DNA from 3 places in the Butyrivibrio proteoclasticus B316 genome. Region 2 is predicted to be linked to each of the others. Evidence: predicted binding sites of a transcription regulator. Region 2 holds the regulator's gene; each other region holds the start of a gene.

Region 1 (7,549 bases), 660 kb from region 2:
CCAGGAACATTGAGCCCAATGATGCTCATAAATATCTGGCAGCTCTTGAGAAGCTTGGTAAGCTCAAAGGTATCGTAACTCAGAATATTGACGGACTTCATCAGAAGGCCGGAAGCGTGGCTGTATACGAGATTCACGGAAGTGCTCTTAGAAACTATTGTATGAGCTGTGGAAAAGAGTATCCTGAGGATTATATCTTTGAATCTAAAGAGCCTATTCCCAGATGTAGCTGTGGCGGAATAATTCGTCCTGATATCACATTGTATGAGGAAGGACTTCCTGATGACCAGGTGGATGGTGCGATCAAAGCAATTTCAGCCGCAGAAATGCTGATCATCGGAGGCACATCACTTACGGTTTATCCGGCAGCTTCTTTTATTAATTATTTCAGGGGCAAGTATCTGGTCATTATTAATGAAAGCGAGATATCCGTAAGAGCGGCTGAGAATACTCTTGTGATAAAAGAGAAAATCGGCAAAGTGTTCCGTGAACTGGCTGGATTACAGGGTATTAGTTTATAAAAATATTATCTCTATGATCAGTATATTTCAGAATAAATATAGGAAATAAGCAGTATCAATTTATATGGATATACAAGTAGGAAACATTATTAAATTAAAGAAACAACATCCTTGCGGTAACTATGAATGGGAAGTATTACGAGTGGGAGCGGATTTTAGGCTTAAGTGCATGGGGTGCGGCCATCAGATCATGGTTCCAAGAAAAAATGTGGAAAAAAACATACGTGGCATTAGGTAAAATAATGCTTGCAATTCTTGCGAAATTATGATAATATTCCATTCTGTGATAAATTCCTTGCTACGTTAATGAAAAATGTAGCCAGAGACCAAAAGGAGGTAACAATAGCATGAACAAATACGAATTAGCCGTTGTTGTTAGTGCAAAGATCGAAGACGATGCCAGAACAGCAGTCATCGAGAAGGTTAAGAAGACTATCGAGAAGCATGGTGGTCAGATTACTAACGTAGATGATTGGGGTAAGAAGAAGCTCGCTTATGAGATCGAGAAAATGACAGAAGGCTTCTACTACTTCATCCAGTTCGACGCTGAGGCAACAACTCCAGCAGAGATCGAATCACGTATGCGTATTATGGATGGCGTCATCAGATATTTATGCGTTAAGAACGAGGCTTAAATAGAAGAGGACGAAAATATGAACAAAGTTATACTTATGGGTCGTCTTACAAGAGACCCCGACGTTAGATATTCTCAGGGAGAGACAGCTAGCTGCGTAGCAAGATATACACTCGCAGTTGACAGGAGATTTGCCAGAAGAGACAGCCAGGATGCTCAGACAGCTGATTTCATTCAGATCGTAGCATTTGGCAAGGCTGGTGAATTTGCTGAGAAGTATTTCAGAAAAGGTACCAAAGTTATCGTAACGGGACGCATCCAGACTGGTAGCTATACCAACAAGGATGGCGTAAAAGTATACACAACTGATGTAGTTGCGGAAGATCAGGAATTCGCTGAATCCAAGAATTCATCTGCTTCAAACGGTGGAAACTTCGGATCAGAAATGCCAAGTAATAACGAACCTGCACCTTCAGCAGCTGGGGATGGCTTCATGAACATTCCTGAAGGAATTGACGAGGAGCTTCCTTTTAACTAATTTAGGAGGTAAATACAATGGCTTTCACAAAGTCTGATAAGTCCGATGCTCCTATGAGGAGAAAGGGCGGAATGCACAGAAGAAAGAAAGTTTGCGTTTTCTGTGGCAAGGATAATGTAATTGATTACAAGGATACAGCTAAGCTTAAGAAGTTCGTTTCTGAGAGCGGCAAGATTCTTCCTAGAAGAATCACAGGTAACTGCGCTAAGCACCAGAGAGAGCTTACATCAGCAGTTAAGAGAGCAAGACATCTTGCACTCATGCCTTACGTAGCTGAGTAATTAGTAATACATAAGATAAGTATTGAAGACACTTTTTAGAAGAGATTCTAAAAAGTGTCTTTTTTAATAGCGATTAGGTACTTGCTGAGATATTAATTTTGTCTTGTAAGATACAAGCCATTTTTATCCAAATTAGCACTCTCTATTGACGAGTGCTAATTATAGTGTTATACATAAAGTAGAACAAAGGAACAGAGAAGACCGTTAGGACTTACAGTTTCCGAAGATCTAAACCCTCCGTCCCAATGCTCATTAACAGTTAACAATTGTTTTTGTGCAAAGGAGGTAAGTATTATGTTAGCACCTAGTATTTTTGAAGAGAATTTTATTGATGATCTGTTTGGTTTCCCAATGAAAGAGTTTGACGACATGGAGCGCAAGCTTTATGGCAGAAAAGCTAACCGGATGATGAAGACTGACATAAGGGAAAAAGAAAACAATTATGAAGTTTCAATTGATCTGCCTGGCTTTAAGAAGGAAGAGATAACAGTAGAACTTGATAATGGTTACCTTACTATCAGCGCAGCAAAAGGTCTTGATAAAGATCAGAATGATAAGAAGGGCAAACTTATCAGACAGGAGAGATACGCAGGGTCTATGACAAGGAGCTTCTATATTGGCGAAAATGTTGAGAAGGAAGACATCGAAGCTACCTATAGACATGGAGTATTGACGCTGACAATGCCTAAGAAGGCATTGGAAAAGAAGATTCCGGAAAAGAATCTGATAGCAATCGAAGGATAATGTGATATATAAAAGCGCTTCTTAGGAGAAATCCTAAGAAGCGCTTTTTTGTTGCACAAGACCGGCAAGCAAATGTCACAAAAGATAAAATTAATTTCTTTTTTATAACCATAGTACTTTTATTATCGTATCATAAATTAGGTAGAAAAAATAAACAGCCATTTTAGGGGGAGAATTTCTTATGTCTATTATTTCTGAAAGTAACAATTGGGCACTGATCTCAATAATGTTCTTATCAAGCTTTGTAGCAATTTATCTCGAGCAGAAATACAAATGGGCAGCCAAAATTTCAGGCGCAGTCATAACGCTTTTAATAGCAGTTATTTTGACAAATATCAATGTCATTCCGGCAAGCGCACCGGTGTTTGACGATATAGTCTGGGGGTATGCGGTTCCGCTGGCAATTCCATTACTGCTGCTTAATGCCAACATTTTTAAGATATGGAAGGATACAGGCAGACTTCTTTTTATATTCCTGATAGGGGCAGCAGGAACGCTGGTAGGAGCAATTGCAGGCACTGCTTTATTAGGCAAAGTAGTAGATGGGCTTCCCGGTGTTGCGGCGATGATGACAGGCTCATATATAGGTGGTGGTGTGAACTTCACAGCCGTTGCAGATGCCTTTCATGTAGATGGGATGCTTATTTCTTCCGCCACTGTAGCTGATAACCTGAACATGGCTATATATTTTATGATCCTTATAGGTATCGCTTCAAGCGTTTGGTTTAGAAAGCACTTTCCTCATCCTCATATTGAAGAAGTAGAGCAGAATGGAAATACTGAAAATGGACAGACTCTGGCTGCGCAGTACTGGGAAAGGTCAGATATTTCGTTAAAAGACATAGCGGCAGCTTTTGCGTATGCAGCCATAGTTGTTATGTTCTCTAAGCTTATAGCAGGTTTTTTATCAGACACTATTCCTCAGAGTAACGCCTTTCTAAAGATGCTTAATACCTTCTTTGGAAGCCAGTATGTGTGGATAACTAATATATCTATGATATTTGCATCTTGTTTTGAGAAGCAGGCAAAAGAGATCCATGGGGCTAAGGAATTGGGAACATGGCTCATTTATCTGTTTTATTTTGTTATTGGTGTTCCGGCATCAATTTTAATGATAATAAAGAATGCACCGATTCTTCTGCTTTTCTGCTTTATCCTGGTTGTTTTCAATATGCTGTTTTGCTTTGTATTTGGTAAGCTATTTAAATTTAATCTTGAGGAAATCATTGTTGCCTCAAATGCAAATATTGGAGGCCCTACAACGGCAGCAGGAATGGCTATATCACAGGGCTGGAGTAAACTTGTTGGGCCGTGTATGCTTGTGGGAACCTTTGGTTACGTCATTGGTACATGGCTGGGTATTGTTGTCGGATCAATATTAGGAGCATGATATGAGTGTTGAACAAAAGAATGTGATATCTAATGACTCATCAGACTTTGTAAATATCGCAGATGTAGCTTCTGACGTTATTTATGAAATACGCTATTATTCATCATATAACTTTATCGGAGACAGAATTGATGGATATGAAGCGCCTGTAGCTCTTTTGACTTTAGAAGCGGCACGTGCCCTTAAAAGCGCAAGTGATGATTTTCTTAAGGAAGGTTTTAGGATTAAGATTTATGATGCCTTCAGGCCGCAGAGGGCTGTGGATCATTTTGTAAGATGGGCCGGTGATCTATCAGATCAGCGAATGAAGGATATCTTTTACCCAAATGTGGATAAAGACAAGCTTTTTGCCTTGGGCTTTATCGCTGAGCATTCAGGGCATAGCAGAGGAAGTACAGTTGATATTACTTTATTTGATATGGCCAAGGGCTGCGATGCAGATATGGGTGGTTATTTCGATTTATTTGGAGAGGCAAGCAAAAGCGATTATGACAAAGTCACAAGGACTCAGCGTCATAATCGCATGTTGTTAAAAGATATAATGACTAATAATGGATTTACTCCTTACTCGGAGGAATGGTGGCATTTTACTCTGCAAGATGAGCCATTTCCGGATACATATTTTGATTTTCCGGTTCGATGAGAAGTTAGTAGAACCTGATGCCGAGCATAGTGATGTCATCAAACTGCGGAGCTTCGCCTACAAAGTCATCAATAGATTTCTTGACACCTTCACAAAGACTTCCCATATTTTCGTCAGGAGCATTATTGAGAGCTTCGATCAATCTGTCATTACCAAAGAGCTCGTTATTTGCATCTGTGGCTTCAGTAACACCATCTGTATAGCAGAATAGGACATCACCATGACCAAGCTCAAATTCGTGTTCTTTAAACTTGAGACCTTCAAGTGTAGCAACGGCCATGGAGTGCTTGTAAATAGAAAGCTCAAATTCTCCACCGGCTCTTCTAATGGCAGGATGTTCATGGCCTGCATTGGCAGCAACACCCTTTCCGGTTTTGATATTTAATATAGCAAACCATACTGTGACGAAATATCCTGCTTCATTGCCTTCACAGAGCTGATTATTGGCATATTCGAGAACTTCTGAAGGTGAACCTCCAAGCAGAGCGCGGTTCTTGATAAGAGTCTTGGCAATGACCATAAATAGAGCTGCGGGAACTCCTTTTCCTGATACATCTGCAACGACAAGTCCAAGATGACTGTCATCAATCTCAAATACATCGTAGAAATCTCCACCAACTTCTTTTGCGGGATTCATCGAGGCAAAAACATCATATTCTTTTTTATCTGAAAACTTGGGGAAAATCTTGGGAAGCATGTCAGCCTGTATTTTGGTGGCGACATTAAGCTCTGCTCCCATTCTCTCTCGCTCGGCAGTAACAGCAGTCAGATTTGCAATATAATCTTTGATATCCTGCTCCATACGCTTCATAGCATCAGAAAGATTTTCGATTTCATCTCCTGTATGAATATTAACTTTGGAGAATATTTCATCCTCTTCGTGATTTCCGTAAGCAATGGCAGCGTTAGAGAGAATATTGATAGGACTTACAATTGTCTTTTGCGACATGATGATCTGAAGAGCACAAATAATAGCTGCAGCTATCAGCGATACAACAAAAAGAATGACCAGGAAATTGGCGATAGCTCTCTTGATATCGACCATAGAAAGATCAACAAAGCTGTAGGCAATTACATTTCCGGCTTCATCATATATAGGAGAGCCGGCTGATACCAGCCATCCATATTCCGTGGTGTTGGTAGTATATGGATCAAATCCGGCATCGGGATTATCTAAAATTGAATAGTTTATTTCAAGCAGAGTATCAAAATCTCCGGGGCTGCAAGGTTCATCGGAACTATCAGCTATATAAACAGTGTTTTTTAATACTGGATCAATGCAGATAATGTAAATGGACTTGGCAAAGTTTACATTTCTGATGTTATCCAGTTGATTATGAATATTCACATAGTTAGGACTTGAGCTTACAGAGGCAAAATTGGAAATATACTGATCATAAGCATCAGTGCCCATGTTCTGAGTTCCGACCTTGTTATCAACAGAGCTATATATAGACATTACTTCGTCTATTAGAGCTTTGGTTGTCTCTTTGTCCAGAGTCACTCCCACAGTTTTGGCAAGGCTGACGGCTCTGCTCATGTACTCTTTGTCGATTTGCGAGTTAACAAGGCTCGATGTAATGAGCTCCAGCAGTAAGCATAGCAAAAGAATCGCCATAGTTATCTGGAGCGACATTTTTGTACTTAGTGAAAGTTTCTTAGTCTTTGAATTTTTCATATTTTCACCACCATTGTATTGAATCCCTGAAAACGTCTATAGTAAAAAGATTTAGCTTTCTGCTTAATGACATCCATACCAAGAGCGTTAAAGTCGCTATCCTTGTTCTCGATATCTTTTAGAGCTTTTTTGTTCATATCAAATGGGTTGAAAAAGATTGCGTTGTCCCTGATGTGTAAAAACAGGTCATTGTTTTCTGCGGCAACAAGTGTAAGTTCTATGACGTTGTATCCAAAATTTGTTCTGTTTACTAAAGGGCTCTTAAAGCCATTTGTGATAATAGCTGAACACACTTCTTCAACAGTCATTTGAATATAATATAGCTGTTTGGGATTGGCGTCCCATTTTTCACAGAACATCTCTATATCTTCTATAGCAGAACCGAGCCTGCTTATATCACTTCCAAGCTTGATGTCCAAAATCCTTTCTTTGTCCATTCGCTTGTTGATAACAGGATGTCTTTTTCGATGGATCCTGATAATGATATAGGTGAAGAGTTCCGTAAATATATAAGCGAACCAGAAGGCATTTTTGCCGAGCCTTATGCAGATAAGAGCTGCAGGGACCAGTATGGCTATTCCCCTAAGCGTTGCGATCATAAATGGCTCAATAGAAATATTTCTGGCAGCATAGTAATTTGACATGGCAAGGTTTAGCCCGACAAACAAAAGACAAAGTGAATAGATTCTGATTGACAGGCTGCCGTATTCGACAGTTGCCGGATCATAAAGACCAAATAGATTACATATAAGCGGAGCAAATACTACAAATAAGAACATCAGGATGAGTGATGTTAAAGAGTTGACAAGGGTAGATACATTTTCGATTTTATCGCACTCATCATAGTTACATTCCCCTTCATAGGTACTGATTATTGGCTGAGTAGATGTAGATACTGCATTAAAGAGGTAGTAAGCCATATTCCCAAGGTTTATAACAACATCAAATACTGCAACGCCAGAGTCACCGGCAAGCCTTATCATGGCGTTGTTTCCAATTAAAATGAAAACAAAGGAGTATATATAGCTGACAAACGATGAAATTCCGATCTTATAGATGCTGGGAAGGTTACAAAACTCAGGATTAAATGGGAATAGTTTCAGGTGAGATGTCTTTCTAAATAAGAAGGCAAACTGAATAGAACTTCCGACAACCAGGCCGAAGAGTGTAGCAAGAGCAG
Region 2 (7,549 bases):
CAGCTGCGACTTCATCAAACACTCTGGTTGTTGCTGAATTATCTAAATATGCTTCCATTTTCTAATTACCTTGATTCATATATTTATATCAACCTTCAAGATGATACATAAGCCATGAAATAATCGTAAATCCCGCTGTCTCTGTACGTAAAATTCTCTTTCCAAGCGTAATTGGCATTATATCATTTTCTCTGCAAAGGTCAATCTCCTGCTCTGAGAAGCCGCCTTCCGGTCCAATGAAAACAGCGATGTTCTGTCCCGGCTTAATATTCTCTATAATGCGCTTGGTTTCTTCTATTCCTTTGGCATTCTCGTAAGGAATTATCTTAACATCCATATCCTTGGCAAATTCCACAGCCTGTTTCATAGTCATAGGCATGGTCACTTCCGGAATGATTGCTCTTTTGCTCTGCTTGGCAGCTGCCTCAGAAATAGCCTGCCATCTTTTTATCTTATTCTCTGCCTTTTTATCATCCAGTTTGACAACGCATCTCTTGGTTGACATAGGAACTATCTGAAATGCGCCAAGTTCAACGGCTTTCTGTATAATAAGCTCCATTTTATCAACCTTGGGAAGTCCCTGGAAAAGATATATCTTGGAAGGCAGTTCATTACCCACCTTCTCGATAAAGCACAGATGTCCGATCACGCTGGAGTCAGTGATATCTTCTATTTCATAAAAGATCTCTTTGCCCTCGTCATCATCCCTTATGCTGACAGAAAACTGTTCACCCTTCTGCATACGAAGGACGTTGGCAATATGATTATAATCATTTCCTGTGATCTCAACAGTTTTAAAATCAGGCGTAACCTGACTACTCTCAACAAAAAAGTGATACATTAATTCTTCCTCGAAGTGATTGAAACCCAGTCTCCCTGATGATGAATCTCAAGAATCTCGAGTCCGGCATCAAGATGTGCTTTTTTAACTTCTTCTTCCTTGGTGTTAATAATACCAGATGTAATATATATTCCGCCCTTTTTGAGCTGATTCAGGATAACCGGAGTAAGCGGAACCAGAACATTGGCCAGAATATTGGCAACAACAATGTCATACTTATCGTACCCAACTGTATCCTGAACTGCCTTATCATCAATGATATTGCCAATCATCATATCAAACTTATCTGCAGCTATACCATTGTTCTCCATATTCTCTTTAACAGCAGGGACCGCACATTTATCAAGGTCAGTTCCAACTGCATGCTTAGCTCCGAACATAAGAGCCAGAATTGATAATACACCGCTTCCGGTACCAACGTCCAAAAGCTCAGTTTCTGAAGTAACATACTTCTTAAGCATTCTAATGCAAAGCTGTGTAGTCTCATGCATTCCGGTTCCAAAAGCTGTGCCGGGATCAATATGCAGAACCATCTCAGCTTTATCCTTGTCATCTTCCGTTTCCTTCTCCCAGGATGGGATAACCAGGATATCATCTATATAAAACTTATGGAAATACTGCTTCCAGTTATTAATCCAGTCTATATCCTCAGTAACGTCTACAGAGATAGTGCCATCTCCAATATCTGAAAAGCTCTTAAGTTCATCAAGCTTCTCTCTGATAGCCGCCTGCATCTGCTCAGGAGTTCTCTTCTCCTGTACATATTCTCCGTTCTCATCAGGAAGTTCGACTGTAAGCATATTCTCATCGTCAATCTCCAAAAAGAAATTAAGATAAGCCACACCACTGTCAATTCCGGTATCCTTCTCATCAGGTTCAAGCTCAGGAGCATCTATGAACATCTGCTCTTTATCAGCTGCTGAAAGAGGTGCGTTATCTTCAATCTGTGCACCCTCAAGTCCTATATCCTCCAAATAGCTGATAATGATATCTTCAGATTCTTCATTGGTACGTACTCTAAATCTCATCCATTTCATAATAAATTATCCTCTATATATAACGCACAAATACTTCCGTAGTTAATATACACTACTTTAACTACGGAAGTATAACATATCTGTCAATATTTTATGAATTTTACTTGAAGAAGCCCTTCTTTTTCCTGCCACCATTGTCCGGGCCTTTATCATCACTGCCGCCCATAACTCTGTCTGCTGCTCCAAGAGAATCACCTGTCTTCTCATCAAACTGCTTGAGAAGTTCCTTGGCTTCCTTGGAAATCTTCTCAGGGATCTGAACTACAAGAGTCACATAATGATCGCCTCTTGAATCCTTGTCTCTAAGTGAAGGAACGCCCTTTCCACGAAGTCTTACTCTGGTATCAGTCTGTGTTCCCGGCTTAACATCATAAGCTACCTTACCATCTACAGTATCAATGATAACTGTGCCACCAAGGGTAGCAATAGCAAATGACATCGGAACTACGGAGTAAATATCATATCCTTCTCTTTGGAAAATAGGATGATCTGATACAACTACCTCTACTAAAAGGTCTCCTCTAGGTCCGCCATTAACTCCGGGCTCACCCTTTTCTCTGATTCTGACGCTCTGACCATTATCTATACCTGCAGGAATTGAAACCTTGATCTTCTTCCTGCTGGCAATGTACCCTGTGCCGTGGCAATCCACGCACTTGTCCTTGATAACCTTACCGGTACCACCACATTCAGGACATGTCTGAACATTTCTGACAGTTCCAAAGAATGACTGCTGAGTATAAACAATCTGTCCCTTACCACCACACTTAGAACATGTCTGAGCTGATGTTCCGGGCTTAGCACCTGTACCATGACATGTTGGGCATGGATCCTTGATGGTAAGCTCAAGCTCTTTCTCACATCCAAATACAGCCTCAAGGAATGTGATCCTCACGCTGGCACGCAAATTAGCACCCTTGGAAGGGCCTGTTCTTGCACCGCCTCTGGCTCTGCCGCCACCAAAGAAATCTCCAAATATATCTCCGAAAATATCTCCGAAATCAGCACCATTGAAATCAAAGCCACCAAAGCCGCCCTGACCGCCATCAAATGCAGCATGACCAAACTGATCATACTGACGTCTCTTCTCCGGGTCACTCAGTACAGCATAAGCCTCTGATGCCTCTTTAAACTTCTCAGCTGCAGCCTCATCTCCCGGGTTCATATCCGGATGATACTTCTTGGCAAGCACTCTGTATGCTTTTTTAATCTCATCCTCACTTGCGCCTTTACTTACGCCAAGGACTTCATAATAATCACGCTTCTGTTCTGCCATATTACTCCTGAATAATTCTATATAATAAGCATACTGCTACTGTTCACTGCGCCTTTGTAGTGAACAGTAACAGTATAATACCATCATCAGTAAAATAAAATTATAAAAGAATTAAACTTCTCTATAATCTCCATCAACAACGTTGTCATCACCTGCAGAAGTGTTCTGAGAAGCGCCTCCCATATCAGGGCCTGCACCTGCTCCCATGTTTGGACCAGCACCAGCTGCTCCCTGAGCATTCTCATACATCTTAGCAAAAACTGCTTGAGCGTCGTTCATGAGCTTTTCTTTCTGGCTCTTAAGAGAATCAATCTCAGAGTCTGAAAGTTCTTTATCCTTAGTCTGCTCAAGGAGTTCCTTGAGAGCCTTGATATCGTCTTCTACAGTCTGTTTCTGAGAAGCATCTACCTTATCTCCAACATCCTGAAGAGCTTTCTCTGTCTGGAATACGAATGCATCTGCATCATTACGTGCATCGATTCCTTCCTTACGCTTCTTGTCCTGAGCCTCATACTCCTGAGCCTCTTTAACAGCCTTATCGATATCTTCATCTGACATGTTAGAACCAGCTGTGATAGTGATGTGCTGCTCCTTACCTGTTCCAAGATCCTTAGCTGATACGTTAACGATACCGTTTGCATCGATATCGAATGTAACCTCGATCTGAGGTACTCCTCTCATTGCTGGAGGAATTCCATCAAGTCTGAACTGTCCAAGTGACTTATTGTCCTTGGCAAACTGTCTCTCACCCTGAAGTACGTTGATATCTACAGCTGTCTGGTTATCAGCAGCAGTTGAGAATACCTGGCTCTTCTTGGTAGGGATTGTTGTGTTACGCTCGATAAGTCTTGTAGCAACACCACCCATTGTCTCGATAGAAAGTGAAAGAGGTGTTACATCAAGAAGAAGGATATCACCTGCACCTGCATCGCCGGCAAGCTTACCACCCTGGATAGAAGCACCGATAGCTACGCACTCATCAGGGTTAAGGTTCTTGGAAGGTTCCTGACCTGTAAGCTGTTTAACCTTCTCAACAACGCAAGGAACACGAGTTGATCCACCAACAAGGAGAACCTTACCGATATCTGCATTTGTAAGACCAGCATCCTTCATAGCGTTCTGAACAGGAATAGCTGTTCTCTCTACAAGATCATGAATAAGTTCTTCGAACTTAGCTCTTGTAAGATCTACATCAAAGTGCTTAGGGCCATCTGCGCCTGCTGAAATGAATGGAAGGTTGATGTTAGTTGTTGTAGAAGAAGAAAGTTCCTTCTTGGCCTTCTCTGCAGCTTCCTTAAGTCTCTGCATAGCCATCTTATCACCGGAAAGGTCTACGCCCTCTTTATTCTTGAAATCCTGAACCATCCAGTTGATGATTGCCTGGTCGAAGTCATCACCACCAAGATGTGTATCACCATTTGTTGAAAGAACTTCGATAACGCCATCACCGATATCAATGATAGATACATCGAATGTACCACCACCAAGGTCATAAACCATGATCTTCTGTTCTTTTTCATTATCAAGACCATAAGCAAGAGCTGCTGCTGTAGGCTCGTTGATAATTCTCTTAACCTCAAGACCTGCAATCTTACCTGCATCCTTAGTTGCCTGACGCTGTGCATCATTGAAATATGCAGGAACTGTGATAACTGCCTCTGTTACTTTTTCGCCGAGATACTGCTCTGCATCAGCCTTCAGCTTCTGAAGAATCATAGCTGAAATCTGCTGAGGAGAATACTTCTTGCCATCAATTGTACGACCATTGTCTGTACCCATATCTCTCTTAATTGAAGCAATTGTATTATCTGCATTAGTTACTGCCTGACGCTTAGCAGGCTCACCTACTATTCTCTCTCCATTCTTTGTAAAAGCTACGATAGAAGGTGTTGTTCTTGCGCCTTCAGCGTTAGCGATAACTGTAGGCTGTCCGCCTTCCATAACTGCTACGCAGCTATTTGTTGTACCAAGATCGATACCGATAATCTTACTCATCTTATTTTCCTCCGTTTATTTGAATAATGTACAAATCATCTGAATTTTCGGATTGCTTAATTGCTGCAATCCTATATCACTTATTGTGCAACAGCTACCATGCTATGTCTGAGCACGGTGTCGTGGAATTTATATCCCTTTTGAAGTTCCTGTGCAACTATTCCTGATTCATATTCTCCACTTTCTACCTGCATTACTGCATTGTGAAGATTTGGATCAAACTCTTTACCCACAGCTTCAATCGGGGTTACCCCAAGATTTTCAAGCTCTGTAACAAGCTGCTTGTAAATCTTGTTCATGCCTTCTGCAAAAGCTCCATCTTTTTCATTTTCTGGAACTGCTGCAAGGCCTCTCTCAAAATTGTCTATAACAGGAAGAAGCTTCTCTAATACATTACTCTGACCCTGCTCAAACATCTGAGCCTTCTCTTTGTCAGTTCTCTTCCTGAAGTTATCGAACTCAGCCATCTGTCTCATGACACGGTCATTAAGCTCGTCAACTTTTTCTTTAAGTGGATCTTTCTTGTCCTTCTTGGCGAAAGGATTCTTTTTCTTGTGTTCCTTGCCTTCGGCATTGTCTTCAGAAGTCTTATCTTCAGCTGTATCCTCAGATGTCTCTTCAGCTACAGTCTCTGTCTCAGCAGCACTATCTGCTGCCTCGTCAGCCTTTTTATCTGTAGCCTCAGCCTTCTCTTTGGCTTCAGCCTCAAGTTCTTCCATGATATTCTCAAGGACTTCTTTGTCCTGCTCGCTTACAGGCTTGTTCTTGTCTGTGTTACTCAAATCAACTGCCTCCTATACAAATCTTTCTATCTCAAAATGCACATTTGCTAATCCTTCTTATACAGATCATCAAGCGCATGCCTCATATTCTTAAGTGTAGTGATTACCTTGTCGTAATCCATTCTCTTAGGTCCGATGATACCAACTGTACCCTTCATTCCATCTCCGAGCTCATATGTTGCTGTTACAACACTGCAATCCTTCATGGCCTGGACAGGAGTTTCATTACCTATGTATACCTGAATTCCAGTCTCCTCGGCGTCTGCTGAAAGAGTTCCCTCTACGATACTGGACAAGTCCTTGGTATCTTCAAAGGTACTGATCAATTCGCTGGCCTTGGCAGAATCTGTAAGCTCCGGATACTTGAAAATATTCATCGTACCACTTGTATATATCTGAAGATCCTCATCTGCTGTAATTGACTCTGCTGCTGCATCTATAACATTGCCGATGATCTCACTATGGATTCCCGCTTCCTGCTTGACTGCAGCTATTAATCCAAGATTTATGTCCTCAACAGCAAGTCCGTCAAGTCTGGTATTCATCAAGATGTTAAGCTTGAGCATCGTAGCATCATCAAGTACTTCCTCTACAGTGATGATCTTGTTCTTGATAACATTGCCTTCTATCACTATGGTTGCCAACAGATGTTCATCATCAACCTTGGATATCTGTATGAATTTAAGTTTATTCTTCCTGATCTGAGGAGCAGAGATCATAGTGGCGTAATTCGTATCAACTGCAAGAGTCTTGGCCACCTGCTTGAGAAGATTCTCAAGCTTCTCTTCCTTATCAAGAAGCATTTCCTTCATGTTCTCAACTTCAGCTTCCTTGTCCCTGAGCATCTCATCAACATATACTCTGTAGCCCATATCTGATGGAATACGTCCGGCTGAGGTGTGCGGCTGAATTATAAGCCCCATCTCTTCAAGGTCTGCCATTTCATTACGTATTGTAGCTGAGCTAAGGTTAAGGTCTGTATATTTGGAAATCGTTCTACTGCCAACAGGCTCTCCCGTTTCCAAATAATTCTTGACTATAGCATGAAGTATTTTTCTTTTTCTCTCGTCTAATTCCATAAGCCCTTCCTCTGTAATCACCGGTAAATTCATTGGAATGGTATTGATTTTTGAAGTGTTAGCACTCACTTCATTTGAGTGCTAACATCTTCTGTATCATAAGTTATCACTATGAAGCTCACATGTCAACCTTGCTTTTATAAAATAAATGTTAATAGTCTTTTTTCATAGAAATAGGAGCCTGCTAAAAGCAAGCTCCTACTTATTAACTAATATATCAGCCGCCTAATTTCTCAAGCAGACCTTTAACTTTTATAGATACTGGAGCAGATGGCTCAGAATAAACTTTTTCCTTGCCCTGCTTCTGGTAAGCCTTAACCTGGAAATAATATGTTCTGTTCTTGTTTACCCATAAGTTATTGTAGCTGTTTCCAGAAGTTGAACCAAGCACTTTATATGTTCCATTTTCTGACTCAGCACGGTAAACTGTGTAGCCATCAGCACCCGGAACTTCATCCCATGATACATCTACTCCGATAAGTCCCTGTGTAGCCTGAACATTTGCAGGAGCTACAAGCTTAGGTCTTCCAACCTCAACC
Region 3 (7,549 bases), 960 kb from region 2:
GGCCCGTTAAACCAAAATGGATATGGGATAACAGGATTTATGATAATGATTATGGGATTGCACGTAGTTCCAAGCTATTTCTGGGACATGATATTGGCGGAGAGTTATACGATAAAATGAAGGTGATCCCGGGATTCAGATTGATCACATCTAGTGCATCAGCGCTGTGGCTGATAATTCTATGCATGATCATTAATTCTTTGGAAAAGAAATCCGGGAGGAATATCTTGTACCTTCCGCCGCTGATCATTATAGTAGGCCTGATTTTGTTTTCCTATGCGTCACTCTTTAGGTACACGTACGCTGCGTTTATCTTAAAGCCAATGTATTTCTTGTATTTATACGCTGAAGTAGAGGAGAAAGTATGACAATACCGATTATTATACCGGCCTATGAGCCGGATGAGAAGCTGTTAGGGCTAATAGATGAACTTAATAATGCAGGGCTTGGCCCGGTGATAGTTGTTAATGATGGCTCAGATAAGGCCAGGTTTGGACAGATTTTTGAAGGTGCTTCTGAGAAAGGCGCTACTGTCCTGACTCATGCTGTGAATATGGGAAAGGGGCGTGCACTCAAGACCTCTTTCAACTATTGCCTGAATACCTATGAGGATCTTTTGGGAGTAATTACTGCGGATTCAGATGGACAGCATACTACGGAAGATATAGAGAAGTGTAAGAAGGCACTGATTGAGGCATGCGTTGGGAAGTCAGATAATGCTACTACTTCAGATGTCGGTAGTACATTGGTTGCAGTGGATGAAGTAGATTCATGTCAAGGCGAGACTCTTGTCCTTGGCTGCCGCAATTTCAACGAATCCGGAATTCCTGCCAGATCTGTATTTGGTAACAAGACTACGAGCCGCGTTATGAAGCTTTTACTGGGACTATCTATCAGCGATACTCAGACCGGGCTTCGCGGAATCAGCGTTCCGTTTATGAAATATCTTTTAACAGAGAAGGGCGAACGCTTTGAGTTTGAGACAAATATGCTGATTGCCACCAAGGAACTTGGCATTAAGATTGTGGAAGTGCCGATCAAGACTATTTACCTTGAGGAGAATAAGTCCAGTCACTTTAATCCCATACTTGATTCAATCAGGATTTATGCGGTGTTTGTGAAGTTTCTGTTCTCATCACTTTCATCTAGCATAGTTGATATCGTGATGTTCAGTATTTTCTGCAGTATGTTTAGAAATGTACCTGTGGCTATAGGTTATGTAATGCTGGCAACGATTCTTGCAAGAGTGATTTCTGCAATTTATAACTTTCTCATAAATTATAAGGTTGTGTTCAAAGGGAAGGGCAGTAAATCTCAGGCAGCGATCAAGTATTTTGTGCTTGCGGTTTGCATAATGCTTCTTAGTGGCGGACTCGTAACATTTTTTACCGGGTTACTACCTATGGTGCCTGAGTTTGTTGTGAAGATTCCGGTGGACTGCGTGCTGTTCCTATTGAGCTTCGTGGTGCAGAGGGAAATAGTTTATAAGTAAGTGGGAAGTGAAGTGGGAAATAGATTATAAAAAGTGGGAAATGAAGATACCAGAAATTTCCCACTTCCCACTTTTTTGGAGGATTGAAATGTCAAAAGAAAAATTAGAATACGAAGGATACATCGGAACAGTAGAATATGATGAGAAGCTTGATTTCTACACAGGAGAAGTGGAAATTGACGGTCATATTTATACCTATGAAGGGGATACTCTTGAAGAACTCCAGGAGGACTTTGAAGATATTATTGATTCGATCATTGCATTTGATGAGATGGATGATGAGGATGAGGAATAAAATAGTATATGACGTATATAGCTATTTATTATTGAAAAGCCTGCAAGTATCATGACGATACCTGCAGGCTTGATTTTCGTTATTATCTCGAGCGCTGATCAGAATTATCCAATTGCTTTCTCGTAGTTAGCCTCTATTACTTTCCAGTCAAGGATTTCCCAAAATGCCTTGATGTAGTCAGGCCTGAGATTCTTGTACTTAAGGTAGTATGCGTGCTCCCAGACATCAAGTGCCAGGATAGGTGTTCTGCCTGTTCCCTCACTGATAGGGTTATCCTGATTAGGGGATGCGCTCACATAGAGCTTACCTGATTTATCTGTAGAAAGGAATGACCAGCCAGAGCCAAACTGTCCGGCAGCAGCCTTGGACAGGGCATCTATACAGTTCTCGACACTTCCGCAGTCTCTGTTAATGGCTTCAAGGAGTTTTCCTGTAGGAGCCTTGGCAGGATTTGGAGAAAATGCTTCAAAATACAGGTTGTGGTTGTAATAGCCGCCGCCCTGATTGCGAAGGCCTTTTCTAAGTGTCTCGTCAGAAATCTGATCCAGTGATCCAAGGATTTCTTCCACTGATTTGCCTGCTACACCGGCTTTTTCTGCAAGTTCGTTAAAGGTCTTGGTGTAAGTAGCATGGTGCTTACCATAATGAGTTTCAATGGTCAGCTGATCAAGATGGGGCTCAAGTGCATTTGCGTCATAACTAAGTTTAACCTGTTCGAACATTGTAACATCCCCTTTCGCGTTAGCCTCGCAGAACATCCAGGAACTGCGAGGAATAATTGAGATAAATATTTAGTTGTTTACTATATTATGATATACGATATAGTGAATATATTTTAACATGGAATGAAGACTTTTTATATACGGTATGAGGATTATTTAGATAAAATGGAATTATATCGTATTATATAGATATGACATAATTATATAGAATTATATAGGATTATATAGATGCGATGTAATTATATAGAATTATATAGATGCACAGTTAATATAAATTAACAGTATTGAGTGCAAAAAAGCAGCCCGGGATTTCCCGGGCTGTAGCTATAAATATCCATTTACCTATTATTTACCAGTATGACATCAACTAAAGCTGGATGCAACTTGGTCATCAGTCCTTAACCTCAATTCTGTGAACTTCCTCTTTCTCAGGAAGTGCTTCCTTCTTGGGAATATTGACGGTCAGAACTCCGTTTCTGTACTGAGCGATGATATCTTCAGGCTTAAGGCCTTCTACGCGGAAGGATCTCTGGTAAGATGAAGATCTTCTCTCGCGGCGGATATACTTGCCATCGTTGTCCTTCTCATCTTTGTTCTCACTGTGGGAAGCGCTGATTGTCAGCAGGTTGTCCTTGAGATCAATATTGATATCTTCCTTGTTGAATCCGGGAAGCTCAGCTTCTAGCTGATAGCAGTTATCCTTCTCAATCACGTCTGTTCTCATGAGGCTGCTACCTGCAAGAGCATTTCTGCGAGCATCATCTACGTGGTTTGTGCCGTCTCTGCGGCAACTGTCATCATTCCATCCCCAGAATCCTCTGTTAAAAAGATCATCCATCTCATCGAAAATATCATTGTTACTCCAAAGCATAGGCATCAACATAAAAATCACGCTCCTTTTCTATAATTATTTGTTGTAGTGTTGGTTTTGTGAAAGTTGTTAGCTATCCGCAAGCCTTGTGCAAAATGTAATTAGCACTCACCTTGAAAGACTGCTAACAATTTGTTTAAGTATGTTATAGAACATGTGGAACAGAATGTCAACATTCTTTTTTCTAAAAAATTTATGAAGTGGAAAAGTATCCAATTAAGACGAGCTATCTTTGTTGATTACATTACAAGAGTAACTGCGCAGGGAGAAAAAACGCACTCTTAAAGCCACTTAAGGAACTTGGAGTTCCTGCCTCTTATTATTTTGGGAGAAAAATGATACAATAGGTAGAACGAAAAAGTGAAATAATTAAGGATAATTGGGAAAAAATGGTTTTTTCAAGTTTATTATTTACGTTTTATTTTTTGCCTTTGGTTTTAGTACTGTATTATATTTCTAAGGATAAATATAGAAATTACATATTACTGGTAGCTAGTCTTGGATTCTATGCATACGGCGAGCCTAAATTTGTTTTTGTTATGATAGGCTCAATTGCGCTCAACTATCTGTTTGCACTTATTATAGATAAGAAAAGAGATAAAGCGTTTTCTAAAGTTCTGATGGTTTTGGATGTTGTTCTTAACATAGGAATTCTATTTGTGTACAAATACCTTGATTTCGCAATTACTATTGCTAACAAAGTCAGCGGCGCAAGTCTGCAGCTTAAGGGAATAGCTTTGCCCATAGGCATTTCTTTTTTCACCTTTCAGGCACTGTCCTATGTGATCGATGTTTATAAGGGAACGGTGAAGGTTCAGAAGAATCCGCTTTATGTGGCACTTTATATTTCTTTTTTTCCGCAGTTGATTGCAGGACCTATAGTCAGATACTCTACGATAGAGGATCAGATTCTTAACAGAACGTCAGATATTGAGACATTTGCTGATGGCGCTAGGCGTTTTATGATAGGGTTTGGAAAAAAAGTGATCATAGCCAATAATCTTTCTGAGGTTGCGTCGAGCTCTTTTGGAACTGATGTAGCTACAGCGAATCCGACATTCCTGTGGTTGGGAGCAATATGCTTTAGCTTGCAGATTTTCTTTGACTTTTCAGGATACTCTGACATGGCTATTGGTCTGGGTAAGATGTTCGGTTTTCATTTTCTTGAAAACTTCAATTATCCATATGTTTCAAAGTCTGTGACAGAATTCTGGCGCAGATGGCATATTTCACTCAGCAGTTGGTTTAGAGATTATGTGTATATTCCTCTCGGAGGATCAAGAGTTCCTTTTTGGAGGCATATTCTAAATATGCTTGCAGTATGGCTTTTGACTGGTATCTGGCATGGGGCTAATTACACATTTATAGCATGGGGGCTTGGATATTTCGTTTTACTGGTAGTTGAAAAATATCTGATCAAACCGGATAAAAGAAAACTAGTTGCTTTTAAGGTTTTATGGCAGATAGTAACACTTTTATGTGTGAACTTCGGATGGGTAATCTTTAATTCATCAAGTTTGTCCTATGGAATCAAATATTGCCTTGCTATGGTTGGCTATTACGGCAATAGATTTACTATTGATGACACAGTGATATATAACATGAGGGAATATGGAGCTTTTCTTATTCTTGGAGTCCTTTTCTCTACACCTGTAGTTAAAGTTTTGGGGGCAAAGCTTGGTGAAACTAAGATTGGTAATGCGACAGCAATTATAACTCCTCTTTGTGTGGGATTTGTCTTTTTGTGGGCTGTTTCATTTCTTATACTTGGGGCGCACAATCCGTTTATTTATTTTAATTTCTGAGTATATGTAATAGAATTTATGGAAAAAGAATTTGTGGGAGTATGAATTATTAGTATGAAAGAAGTTTTGGATGTTTTCTTAAAGTATATTCTGCCGTTTGTCATCGCTTATATTCTTAATGTAGTGATGAACAAACTCTTTAGCAAGGAGAGGCTTCGTGGTAAGCTTCATCTTATTTTCCTAAAAGGTATTATAATGGCATTTTTCTGGGCAGTTGCGGTTCTTACTGCGCTTAGCGGAATTCCGGCCTTTAGTAAGACCTGGGAGACAGCTATTGCATCATCAGGAATTGCGGCGGTTGTAATAGGTCTTGCAGCCCAGTCTACGCTTAGTAACGTGTTTGCGGGTATTGCCCTTTCTGCGTCAAGGTCAAGGCCTTTTGATATTGGAGACAGAGTTGCCATTGATTCTATTGATCCCGGTTATGTTGAGGATATAACTCTTCGTCACACTGTTATCAAGACTTATCAGAATGAGAGAATATATGTGCCAAACTCAGTTGTAGGAAGCGCTACGGTCATCAATTACACTCAGGACCGCTCTTATTCTTTTCCTATAACTGTATCTGTGGCCTATGGAACTGACATGCAGAAGGCTATGGATATCATGGCTGACGTTGTTGAGCAGCATCCAAACCATTATGGAGCAAGGCCCAAAGTACTGTGCAAGAACTGCGGGGACAGCGGAGTTACATTGAGGGTTCTAGTGGAAACCCGGGATTTCAAGGATAATCCAACTACATGTTCAGATTGCCTTGTTGAGATCATGAAGAGATTTGCAGATGCCGGAATCGAGATTCCATATAATAAGCTTGTTGTATTGCAAGGGGAGTCTTGAGGAGAAGATCTGTAATAATACAAATCAAGAAATAATTGGGGGAAAGTATGGGAAAGTTATATTTCAGGTATGGAGCAATGGGAAGCTCCAAGACAGCAAATGCGCTGATGGTGCGCTACAATTACTATGAGAAGGGGCAGAACGCTATTATTCTGAAACCTCAGACAGAGAACAGGGATGGGGAAAAAACTGTCAAATCCCGCATGGGACTTAGTGCAGAGTGCACATTTGTTGAGGAGTTTTTAGAGACTGTTCAGAATGAATGGCTCACGGGGAAATCTGATTCATGGAAGGAACTGGACTGCGTAATTGTTGATGAAGCGCAGTTTTTGACAGAAGAGCAGGTTGATATGCTGGCTCTTGTTGTGGATAAGTATGACCTTCCGGTTATCTGTTATGGACTTCGTACTGATTTTACGAGTCATCTTTTCACAGGTTCCAAGCGACTTATGGAGATTGCCAATTATATAGAGGAAGTCCCTACTGTCTGCTGGTGCGGCAGAAGGGCTCATTTTAATGCCCGTGTTCATAATGGCAAGATCGTCAGAAGCGGTGAGCAGATCATGATGGGTGGCAATGAGTCTTATGTTTCCGTATGTAGGAGACATTTTATATCAGGAGAAGTAAGCGGCCCGAGAGAGAGGGACGTTGAGGAGTGATCAGGGATATTCATAGTGGTTTTTACGAGAGTTACATATTTGTAATTCTTTTTGCGATTTGAATTACTGGTAGTATTAGAAGAATTGTACTAGTAGAAGTATTGTAAGTGGGATTTGGTATTATGAGAAATATTAATGTTTACAGAACAAGACAGATTTGTTTGTTGATTGCATTTTTTACGGTGATCATAATCAGGCTTTTCTACAAATTGGATGTCGGTACGATAAATGTTACTGATGAAGCTTGGTACGGTATAAATGCTTTTGAAATGTTCAAGAGTGGTAACTGGCTTGTTCCGACCCTTAGAGGACAAATTGACTATGCCTCTAAACCGCCTCTTGGACTATGGGGAATTCTTATAGGGTTTAAGATTTTTGGAACAAACCTTATGGGACTTCGTTTCTATTCGGCTGTGGCAGGTCTTTTGACTATAATCGTTATCTGCATTTATTTGTATAAGCGGTTTGATAACAGATATGCTCTGGCAGCGGCAGCTGTTTTCCCTGTTTTGTGGCAGTGCTTTGACATGCATATGTACAGAGCTGGCGATATGGATGCTCTGTTTGGTTTGTTCTACGCGATAGCAATTTTTGCTCTGTCTGAAATTGCCAGGGGCGATTCGCGAATGATAGTTGTGTACTGGGCTGCAGTGGGGCTTGGTTTTATGACCAAGAGTATGCATGTCGTGGTATTTTTGCTTGTTGGATTTTTGTATTTACCTGTTATTTACAAAAAGCTTAATGTCAAGGACAGCGTCTTTGGAATATTGGCAGGTCTTCTACCAACTGTAGTGTGGGGAGCGGCTCGTTATCAGGTTGATGGATTTAAATATATTCGCTGTATTACCCTTGGAGAAGCCGGAGATCA

Evidence for each region. The regulator HrcA, encoded in region 2, represses chaperone genes, less so after heat shock. The targets are predictions, from matches to a motif close to TGTTAGCACTCNNNNNNNNNGAGTGCTAACA.
Region 1: the regulator HrcA is predicted to act here: its motif matches at 2,045-2,075, upstream of BPR_RS01290 (Hsp20/alpha crystallin family protein).
Region 3: the regulator HrcA is predicted to act here: its motif matches at 3,480-3,510, upstream of BPR_RS02410 (Hsp20/alpha crystallin family protein).

What each region holds. Positions count from the first base shown of each region.
Region 1 is NC_014387.1:305,369-312,917, forward strand. Features, by position in the region: gene BPR_RS01270 (NAD-dependent protein deacylase) at 1-521, shown strand, start outside; gene BPR_RS20260 (DUF951 domain-containing protein) at 586-759, shown strand; gene rpsF (30S ribosomal protein S6) at 869-1,156, shown strand; gene BPR_RS01280 (single-stranded DNA-binding protein) at 1,175-1,633, shown strand; gene rpsR (30S ribosomal protein S18) at 1,651-1,914, shown strand; gene BPR_RS01290 (Hsp20/alpha crystallin family protein) at 2,209-2,658, shown strand; gene BPR_RS01295 (DUF819 family protein) at 2,840-4,048, shown strand; gene BPR_RS01300 (M15 family metallopeptidase) at 4,050-4,691, shown strand; gene BPR_RS01305 (PP2C family protein-serine/threonine phosphatase) at 4,696-6,369, opposite strand; gene BPR_RS01310 (MATE family efflux transporter) at 6,366-7,549, opposite strand, start outside.
Region 2 is NC_014387.1:3,199,522-3,207,070, forward strand. Features, by position in the region: gene BPR_RS13315 (cysteine desulfurase family protein) at 1-58, opposite strand, end outside; gene BPR_RS13320 (RsmE family RNA methyltransferase) at 89-841, opposite strand; gene prmA (50S ribosomal protein L11 methyltransferase) at 841-1,878, opposite strand; gene dnaJ (molecular chaperone DnaJ) at 1,979-3,154, opposite strand; gene dnaK (molecular chaperone DnaK) at 3,266-5,149, opposite strand; gene grpE (nucleotide exchange factor GrpE) at 5,230-5,931, opposite strand; gene hrcA (heat-inducible transcriptional repressor HrcA) at 5,979-7,010, opposite strand; gene BPR_RS13350 (fibronectin type III domain-containing protein) at 7,228-7,549, opposite strand, start outside.
Region 3 is NC_014387.1:600,472-608,020, forward strand. Features, by position in the region: gene BPR_RS02390 (DUF6020 family protein) at 1-368, shown strand, start outside; gene BPR_RS02395 (bifunctional glycosyltransferase family 2/GtrA family protein) at 365-1,492, shown strand; gene BPR_RS02400 (hypothetical protein) at 1,581-1,787, shown strand; gene BPR_RS02405 (superoxide dismutase) at 1,892-2,509, opposite strand; gene BPR_RS02410 (Hsp20/alpha crystallin family protein) at 2,901-3,392, opposite strand; gene BPR_RS02415 (MBOAT family O-acyltransferase) at 3,812-5,185, shown strand; gene BPR_RS02420 (mechanosensitive ion channel family protein) at 5,240-6,022, shown strand; gene BPR_RS02425 (thymidine kinase) at 6,070-6,681, shown strand; gene BPR_RS02430 (ArnT family glycosyltransferase) at 6,804-7,549, shown strand, end outside.